Regions from separate parts of the Arthrobacter sp. 35/47 genome, predicted to be linked through region 1. Evidence: riboswitches for the same ligand, from Rfam matches in the RefSeq annotation. Region 1 holds a riboswitch; the other holds the start of a gene.
The links. Region 1 has a riboswitch for thiamine pyrophosphate ahead of X803_RS0104360 (ECF transporter S component). Riboswitches for the same ligand answer to the same signal wherever they lie in the genome.
Positions count from the first base shown of each region.

Region 2: linked by a shared signal. The riboswitch ahead of X803_RS19400 (sodium:solute symporter family transporter) and the one ahead of X803_RS0104360 (ECF transporter S component) in region 1 are both predicted to bind thiamine pyrophosphate.

Region 1 is NZ_KI914586.1:94,533-98,943, reverse strand. It holds gene X803_RS0104365 (ABC transporter ATP-binding protein) at 1-1,404, opposite strand, end outside; gene X803_RS0104360 (ECF transporter S component) at 1,406-2,017, opposite strand; TPP riboswitch at 2,072-2,187, opposite strand; gene X803_RS0104355 (DUF4235 domain-containing protein) at 2,302-2,562, shown strand; gene X803_RS17745 (HNH endonuclease signature motif containing protein) at 2,725-4,110, shown strand; gene thiE (thiamine phosphate synthase) at 4,184-4,411, opposite strand, start outside.
Region 2 is NZ_KI914603.1:131,370-135,780, forward strand. It holds gene X803_RS0111110 (LuxE/PaaK family acyltransferase) at 1-556, opposite strand, end outside; gene X803_RS19400 (sodium:solute symporter family transporter) at 556-2,022, opposite strand; TPP riboswitch at 2,012-2,129, opposite strand; gene rbsD (D-ribose pyranase) at 2,194-2,577, opposite strand; gene X803_RS0111125 (ribokinase) at 2,574-3,512, opposite strand; gene X803_RS0111130 (substrate-binding domain-containing protein) at 3,509-4,411, opposite strand, start outside.

The DNA of each region.
Region 1 (4,411 bases):
GTAGTCACGGTCATGGGTCACAGAGACAACGCACGTGCCGGCGTGGATGAGCTCGGCGAGAAGCGCCACCAGTTCCGCCCAGGTGTGCGCGTCCTGGCCGAAGGTCGGCTCATCGAGGATCAGGATTTCCGGGCCGGTGGCCAGCATTGTCGCCACCGACAGCCGCCGCTTCTCACCGCCCGAGAGGGTGAACGGATTCGCCTTCAACAGGCCGGTAAGGCGCAGCCGCTCAGCGAGGGGGTCGACGCGGCGCCGCACTTCCGCCTCGTCCTGGCGGGCAACCCTGCGGGGCCCGAATTCCAGCTCGTCCAGCACAGTGTGGGTCAGGAACTGGTGTTCCGGTTCCTGGAAGACGGTGCCGATGCGGCTGACCAGTTCAGCGGACTTCCAACCCGCAGGGCTGGTTCCGGCCCTGCGCGCAAGCGGAGGCCGGGCGGCAAGTTCACCGCTGCGGGGCCTGAGCAGCCCGCCGAGCGTGAGTGCGAGCGTCGATTTGCCGGACCCGTTGGGGCCCAGCACGCTGAGAGCTTCCCCGCCGCGGAGGGTGAGGTCAACGTCGTCGAGCACTGCATTTCCGCGCCTGGTCCGCGCGACGGCGAGCCCGGCTGCGTACAGCAGATCGGCGCCGGGCCGGGCGCTGACTGCGGGGGTTTCCGGACGGTAGCCCGGCACCCAGACGCCGGCTTCGATCAGCCGGGCCCTCGTACCTTCCTGCCGGAGCACCACCGAGGGCGCACCGTCGGCGAGGATCCCGCCGTCGGAATCGAGTACCACCACGCGGTCGACGACGTCGGCCCAGACGTCGACGCGGTGCTCCACCACCACCAGGGTGGCTGAGGTCCGTTCGAGCACGCGCACCACGGCGTCCCGCACATCGATGACGCCTGCCGGGTCCAGGTTGGCAGTCGGTTCGTCGAGCAGGAGCAGTCCGGGCTGCATGGCGAGGACGGCCGCCAGGGCGAGCCGTTGCTTCTGGCCGCCGGAGAGCGCCGTGGTGGGGTGGTCCAGCGGGACGTCCAGGCCGACGTCGTCGAGCGCGCGGTGCACTCGCGGCCAGATTTCGGCGCGCGGCACGGCAAGGTTCTCGGCCCCGAACGCCACTTCGTCGCCGACGCGCGCCAGTACCAGTTGCGTATCCGGATCCTGGAGGACCAGACCGGAACGGCCGCGGGCATCGGCCGGGCTGACGCCGTCGACCGTGAGGTGGCCTGCCTGCTCCCCCTCTTCCTGATCTCCCAGGACACCGGCCAGTCCGTGCAGAAGCGTGGACTTGCCGGCACCCGAGGCGCCGAGAAGCAGGACCCGTTCACCGGCTTCAACCGTCAGGTCGATGTCCCGGACTGCCCAGCGTACGCGCCCGGGGTGGCGCCAGCCCCAGCCCCGGGCGGTGATCGGCGAGCCCATGCTAGACGTCAGCCGTGCGGCCCGCAGCGAAGGAGGACAATGCGCCGGTCTTTGCGAGTCCCCGGGTGGCGAGCCAGGGCAGCAGTCCCGCCAGGACCACACCGGAAATGGCGGCGAACACGCCGTACATCAGCTTGAACTCGATGGCCCATTCGACGTTGTACATGATGTTTTCGCTGACCGCCAGGAAAATGCCCGCACTGAGGCCGGCAAGCAGCGCCACGCCGATGTTCCAGCGGCGGTACAGGAACAGCGCGAACACCAGTTCCGCACCGATGCCCTGGACCAGGCCGGAGAGCAGGACGGCCATGCCGAACTGGGTGCCGATCAGCGCCGATACCGCCGCTGCGAGGACCTCACAGTAGATGGCGGCGCCCGGCTTGCGGATGATGAGTCCGCCGAGAACGCCGGCAATCAGCCAGCCGCCGGAGTAGAGGCCTGCCAGCGGTGGGTAGGCCGCAGTGACGGCGGCGATTCCGCTGTAGCCTGCCGACCAGGCGAAGAAGATGACGCCGACGGCCACCGAAATCACGGAAGCGACCACAATATCCACCACGCGCCATTCATAATGGCGCCGGGATGTGGCCGGGGTGGGGCTCTTTGTTTCAGTCATGGTGTTTGATCCTCCTGGGTGCAGGAGGGGAAGGCACACCGGCAGGACGCCGGTTGCCCTGAGAACTCGACTCCCTTCGCCGGTACTAGCCGGATCAGGTTCGAGGGTCTGCGGTGGTCCGCACTCTCAGCGCCCACCACCTACGTGGCTGCGCTCCCCTGTCGTTGTTTTGAGCGATACCAACTCTACACCCGCCGCTCCCGTCTCCGCCGTCGTCGCGTCATCTATCGCCGCGGGGATAACGCTAGGCTGGGACCAAGGACAAGCCGACTGAAAGAGGCACCATGAACACGATCTTCAAACTGATGGGCGTTGGACTGGGCATTGGAGCGGGGCTCGTAGGCACACAGCTGGTCGACTTCATCTGGAAGCGGGTTACCGGAAACGAGCCTCCAAAAGACAAGGAAGGCCTGGAGAACAGCCTGCGGTCGGCCTTGGCATTTGCGGTCATTTCCGGAACGGTGAGCACCACTATCCGCGTCCTCACGAACCGGACCACACAGCAGGCCATCCGCCGCTACGAGCGCACCCGCCACATCACTTAGGAATCGCCCGCGCAGATCGACGGCGTCCCCGTTTGGGTGTGATCCCTGTTCCTGCTTCACGCATGATCCCCGTTTGCGTGTGTGGATAAGTTGTGGGTGACTGCTCCTCCACATTGCCGGGTTTCGGTCGGTATTAGTACGTGTCTTCGATAATATTTTGGTATGGCCGTCGCATCGCTCGAACACCACGGGGAAGATGATTCTCTCCTGCGTGGAATGCGTTCGGATTTGCTGGCTTTCGCCCACCACTTCGAATCGGGTTATCTCCTCCTGGACCGGGAGGAGGTTGTTGCGGCTCTTGTCGGGGTGGAGGAGATCTCCCGGGTGGTGGATCACCTTCAGACCCTGGTTGCCCGGGCCGCCGAAGACCACTCACTTGCCGGCACGGACGCCCAGGAAGCCCATAAGGGGACGGCAGAGTACCTGCGGGCGAAGCTCGGGGTCAGCCGTTCCGAGGCAAACCGCCGGTTGCGGCTGGGCCAGGACGTGCTTCCCGAGGTTCCGGGGCCGGGTGCACCGGTCCAGGCTCCGCTGCCTGTCCTGGCCGCTGCAACGCGTGCCGGAGCGTTCAGCACCCGGGCGGCGATGGTGATCAGGGACGCCGTTCACCGTGTCCGGGCTGTCGCGACCGGCCGCCAGGTGGAGGCCATGGAGGAACACCTGGTCCGCCAGGCCGTGGAGTCTGATGAGGACGTGCTGCGGGTCCTTGCCCGGCGTTGGGAAAGCGTGATCGACCAGGACGGCGTGGAACCAACGGAGAAGGTCCTCCGGGCCAGGCAGGGCGTCTTCCTGCGCGGTAGGCGTCATGGCCTGCACTTCCTGGAGATCGGCGCCACCGATGAGCAGTTTGAGTACCTCCTGACCGTCATGAACACGGCCACCAACCCCCGAGTGAACGGCACCACCCCACCCGGAACGCAGACCAACGGCCCAACCCGTGCGCAGGAGTTGCTCGAGGGGCTGGTGTCCGGCTGCCGGATCGCCCTTGCCGGTGACGGTCTGCCGGCCACCGGGGGTCACCGCCCGCAGGTGATGGTCACCATCAACTACCGGGATCTCCTGAGCGATCTGGGGCAGGACGGCCATGCGGTCTTCGCCGAGCAGGTGAGCGCCCGGAGCATCCGTAAACTGGCGTGCGAGGCGGACATCCTGCCGCTGGTGCTCGGCGGTAAAGGTCAGGTCCTGGACATCGGACGGGCCCAACGCCTCTTCCCGCCGCACCTGCGGCGGGCACTGGTTGCCCGCGACAAGGGCTGCGCCTTCCCGGACTGCACGGTGCCCGCCACCTGGTGCGAAGCCCACCACATCGTCCCGTGGGCAGCGGGCGGAACCACCAGCATCAGCCACGGCGTGCTGCTCTGCTCCCGGCATCACCACCTGATCCACGAGGGCAACTGGTCGGTCGAATCAGTTCAGGGAATCCCATGGTTCCGGCCACCGAAATACATCGACCCCCACCGGAACCCCAAACGCAACCGGTACCGGCAAGTGGAAGAAGCCGTCCACCACCAACTCGCACACACCGGACCCAGCACCGCGCCACCATGACCGGAAGACGCCTGGGCAGGAGGAGCGTCGGCCAACATGGGCAAAATCGGGAGCAAAACGGCGAGCATGAGAGCTATGCCGGAAGTGCCTCCCGGATCTTCGCCGCGGCCGCCTGCGGATCATCGGCCTCGGTAATGGCGCGTACCACGACAACGCGTTTGGCGCCGGCCGCAACCACCTCTTCGACGTTCTGCAAGTCGATCCCGCCAATAGCAAACCACGGCTTGAGCGACTGGCCGCGCTGCGCGTGCACTTCTTCGAGCTGCGCTGCGTTCCGCACCAGGTCCAACCCGACGGCGGT
Region 2 (4,411 bases), on a different contig from region 1:
TTGTCTCGGCCTCGCGCAGGGCCGCAACCACCTTGTCGATCTGCAGGTCGTCGCCGTCCATCAGGTACGCGCTGTCCTCGGTCCCAAAGAAGTCGACCAGCCGTCCGAGGAAGTAGGCCAGGGAGGAATTGGGTTGCTGGTGAGGCCTCGGATTGAGAACCAGCATGCGCATGGTGCGGCGGTCCGGCAGGAAAGAGCGGGCGAATCCGGCCCGCAGCGACGCGTCGTACAGGTGCAGGTGCGGGTGGTAGTTGCGGCCCCGGCGGGAAGGATCCGTGCTCCCGCTGGTCATGAAGACGGCGGCGGCGTCCTCGGGCGGCTCACAGGCAAGGGTGAGGTCCTTGAACGCGGTCAGCGGTACGGCGGGAATCTGCTCCCATCGTAAGAGCCTTCCCGGCTCCGCCCGGCGCGAGCGGCAGAAGCGCCGGTAGGCCGCGTTGCGCCGGTACTGGTAGTCGAAAAGCTGAAGAGCTAGTTCGTTGAAGCGGGCGTCGTCGTTGATTCCGTTTTCGATGTAGGCCTGTAGTTCGAGGTCGAGTGAGTCGCGTTCCGGCATCAGCGTGCCTCTGCGGCCGGTTCAGCCTCGTCCACCGGGCGTCCCAATACTGGGTCGAGGGCGTTCACCTGGGCATTGAGTCCGGTCAGGTCAGCGGTGCGCCGGCCGGCCAGAGACACGACGACGGCGACGATTGCGGACACACCGAGCGCCGCCAGAAACGGAGGCAGGGAAAGCCCACCGGCGAAGGTTGCGATAGCGACGGCGCCGCTGAGGCTGCCGTCTCCGGCGAGGAAACCGTACCCGAGGGCAGCGGCAAGGCCGGCCACCGATCCGCTGATCGCTCCTTCAGCCGTGGAGCGGCGCCACAACCCCAGCAGCGCGGGGATGAGCGTGGCGGCACAGAACAGGTCGGCGATGAGGAACAGCCGCAGGACCGAGAATCCCTGGAAGGCAACCACCGCGGGGATTGCGGTGAAAAGGACCGTGGCAATGCGGCCGCCCTTCAGGCCGAGGGAGGGGATGGAGGTTACGGCCGTGGCAGCCAGTCCGTTCTGCAGTGTGTCGACGGTGGACGCGACGAGTGCCAGGGTGAGGATCAGCACCGCTCCGAGTACCCAGACAGGCTGGGATTCCAGCAGGGCGAAGAACGGCACCGGAGGGTTGCCCAGAAAAATGCCGTGGGCGGCGGCGAGCAGTCCCACCAGGCCGGCGGCGAAGACCACAGGGAAGCGCGTGAGAGCACCGATCACGGCACCGCGGGTGAGGGCTCGCTGATCGCGTGCGGACCATACCCGTTGCCAGTAGCCGTTGTGGAACAGGGTGGTGGCCGTGACCGCGACGATGAGTGTCAGCGCCGCCTCGATGCCCGAGAGATCGATCCGGAAGAGCGCCGGGTCCGCCGGACCCGCGGGCTCCCCGAACGCCGTTGCCAGGGCGATGCCCACGATCGCCAGTAGCCCGAACAGCATCCAGGACTGCCAGCGGTCGGTGCGTATCGAGGCGCGGAGCCCACCGACGGTGGTGTACAGCGCAGTGATGATGGCAACCGCGATGATTCCCACCCGTGGTTCAAGGCTCGACAGCCTTCCCAATACTCCGCCCACTGCAGTGAGTTCGGCGGACAGCGCAACAAGCATGTAGAGCATGGAGATGGCCAGGACGTACCCGTACATCGCCCTGCCGAAGCGGAGCCGGACGAACTCCGCCAGATTGTGCCCGGCCGGCACCAGCGCCCGCAGCCGCCGGCCGACGAGCACGAGGCCGAGGAGCGGAACGGTGAGGGCGAGTGCGTAGCCGATGACGCCGGAGATTCCCGCTGACGCACCGACTTCCGGGGCAGCGAAAAGGATCCAGGCGCCTACCCCGGAGGCGAAGAACGAGAGACCAAGCCCGAGGCCGGTCTGGCTGTTGCGCGCTACCGCGAATTCCTCAAGATTCCGGTCACGGCCGACGCCGAGCCCTACCCAGGCGAAAGCGCCGAGTACAGCAACCAGAATGATGACAGTTACGGAAAATCCCAGCATGGAATGTAGTCCCTTCGCCGGCATTACCCGGACAGGTTCGTGCGGTCAGCGGCGCTTTCCAGCCGCCCTCTCAGCCCGGTCATGCCCGAGCTCCCGTTGTTCGGTTCCGACTGTAGTCGTGTCGGTGTGCCTGCTCAAGCCGGCCCGTCACGGTAAGCAGGAGGAAAACCCCTAGAACGTCACCCCGCAACGCAGCGCCACGTTGGCAAACGGCGTCGCTTCACCGGTCCGGATGATGAGCCGGGCCTCCGCGAGCAACTCCTTCAGCTCCTCGTGGCTCACGATGGCGGGGGCGAGTCCCTCACCCCGCACAGCGTCCTCCACCGCGGTCGCGGACGCTTCCGAGGCGATGATGGACCCCTCGACTTCGACGTCGGCGAGCACCGCCCGCAGCACATCGACAAACCGCGGCATTCCCTTGACCAGGGCGAGGTCGACGACGGCGGCAGAGTCGGGAAGCGGCATGCCGCAGTCCGTGATCATCACCAGATGCCCGTGGCCCAGGGTGCTCAGCCGGGCGTTCACCGGTCCGTTCAGTATTCCGGTTTTCTTCATGCCCGCACTCCCGCCTCGGACGGTGCCTCCGGGAGGACGTCGGACAGCGACGGATAGGAGGGCTGTGCGCCCTCCGCGCCGACCGCAAACGCGCCGACCCGCACCGCGAAGGTGACGGCGTCGGGAAGTGGATCGCCGGCAACCAACCGGGCTGCCAGTGCACCAACAAACGCGTCTCCGGCGCCGGTGGTGTCCACCACGGAAACCCGCGGTGCCGGAACTTCGAGCACGCCCGATGACGTTGCCAGGAGCGCACCGGCGCCGCCCAACGTCATCACGACAGACCCGAAGCCGCAGGCAAGGAGCGCACGGGCGGTTTCTGCGTGGTCCGACGGCGCAGGTGCACCGGTCAGCTGCCTCAGCACCAGTGCACCCTCATGTTCATTGACCACGAGCGGGTCGGCACGCAGCAGGGTCGAGCGCTCCAGCTCGACCACCGGTGCCAGGTTGATCAGCACCCTGCCCCGGGCCGCAGCAACCGCTGCGGCAACCGAGGCGGCAGGAATCTCGCCCTGCAGGACCAGCACGCCGGCGTCGGCAATCAAGCCCACAGCCGAAGAAACGAGTGAGGGTGAAACCTCCCCGTTGGCACCGGGAATGACGACGATGGTGTTCTCACCGTCGTCGTCGACTTCCACAATGGCGACGCCGGTGGTGGTGCCAAGACGTTCAACGCCATCGGTATGGACTCCGGCAGCGAGCAGACCGGAGAGCGCGACGTCGGTGTAGGCGTCCCTGCCCACGGCACCGACCATGGTGGTCGATGCTCCCAGCTTCGCCGCAGCTACAGCCTGATTGGCGCCCTTGCCGCCGGGCATCACCGTCATGGTCCGTCCCAGCAGGGTTTCGCCCGGCTGGGGGTGGCGTTCCAGTGTTACTACGAGGTCTGCGTTGATGGACCCTACAACGACGACGCCCGGCGGCCGTGTGCTCATTTGGTGAATTCACCGACATTCTCCGAGTTCACGGTGGTGACCGGAACGGGGATGGTTGCTTCGACGGTCTCGCCGGCGAGGAGCTGCTGGAGTACCTCGACGGAGCGCTTGCCGAGCTCGGCGGGCTGCTGCGCGATGGTGGCAGTCATGGTGCCTTCCTCGATGGCAGCCAGCCCGTCCTCGGTGCCGTCGAAGCCGACGACCATGACCTCGGACCCGGCGCGGTCGCCGAGAGCCTGGATGGCGCCGAGGGCCATCTCATCGTTTTCAGCGAAGATGCCGGTGACATCCGGGTTGGCCTGCAGCAGGTTGGTGGCTACGTTGAGGGCTTCGGCGCGGTCGAAGTTGGCGGTCTGCATGGCGACCACCTCGATGTCCGGGTAGGCCGAGATGCCCTCTTCGAAGCCGTCACCGCGGTCACGGCTGGCAGAGGTTCCGGCGACGCCCTGGAGGACGATGACCTTGCCCTTTTCGCCCATGGCCTTGGCGAGTTCCTCTGCTGCCTGCTTGCCGCCGGCAACGTTGTCGCTGGAGACCAGCGAGCCCACCTCGGCGCCGTTGACTGCACGGTCCACTGCGACGACGGGGATGTCCCCCTCGATCAGCGGCGCAACCGAGGCGGCTGCGGCGTCGGAGTCCACCGGGTTGATGATGACACCGTCGGTGCCGCTGGTGGCGGCGGTGGCGAGCTGGTTGGTCTGGGTCGCGGAGTCATTCTGCGCATCGACCACTTCGAGTTCGATGCCTGCTTCTTCAGCGGCGGCTTCGGCGCCGTCGCGTAGTTCGACAAAGAACGGGTTGTTCAGCGTGGAAAGGGCGAGCGTGGCGGACGCCGATCCCTCGGCGCCTTCTTCGCCGCCGCGGTTGCAGGCAGTGGCGGAGAACGCCAGAGCCAGGGA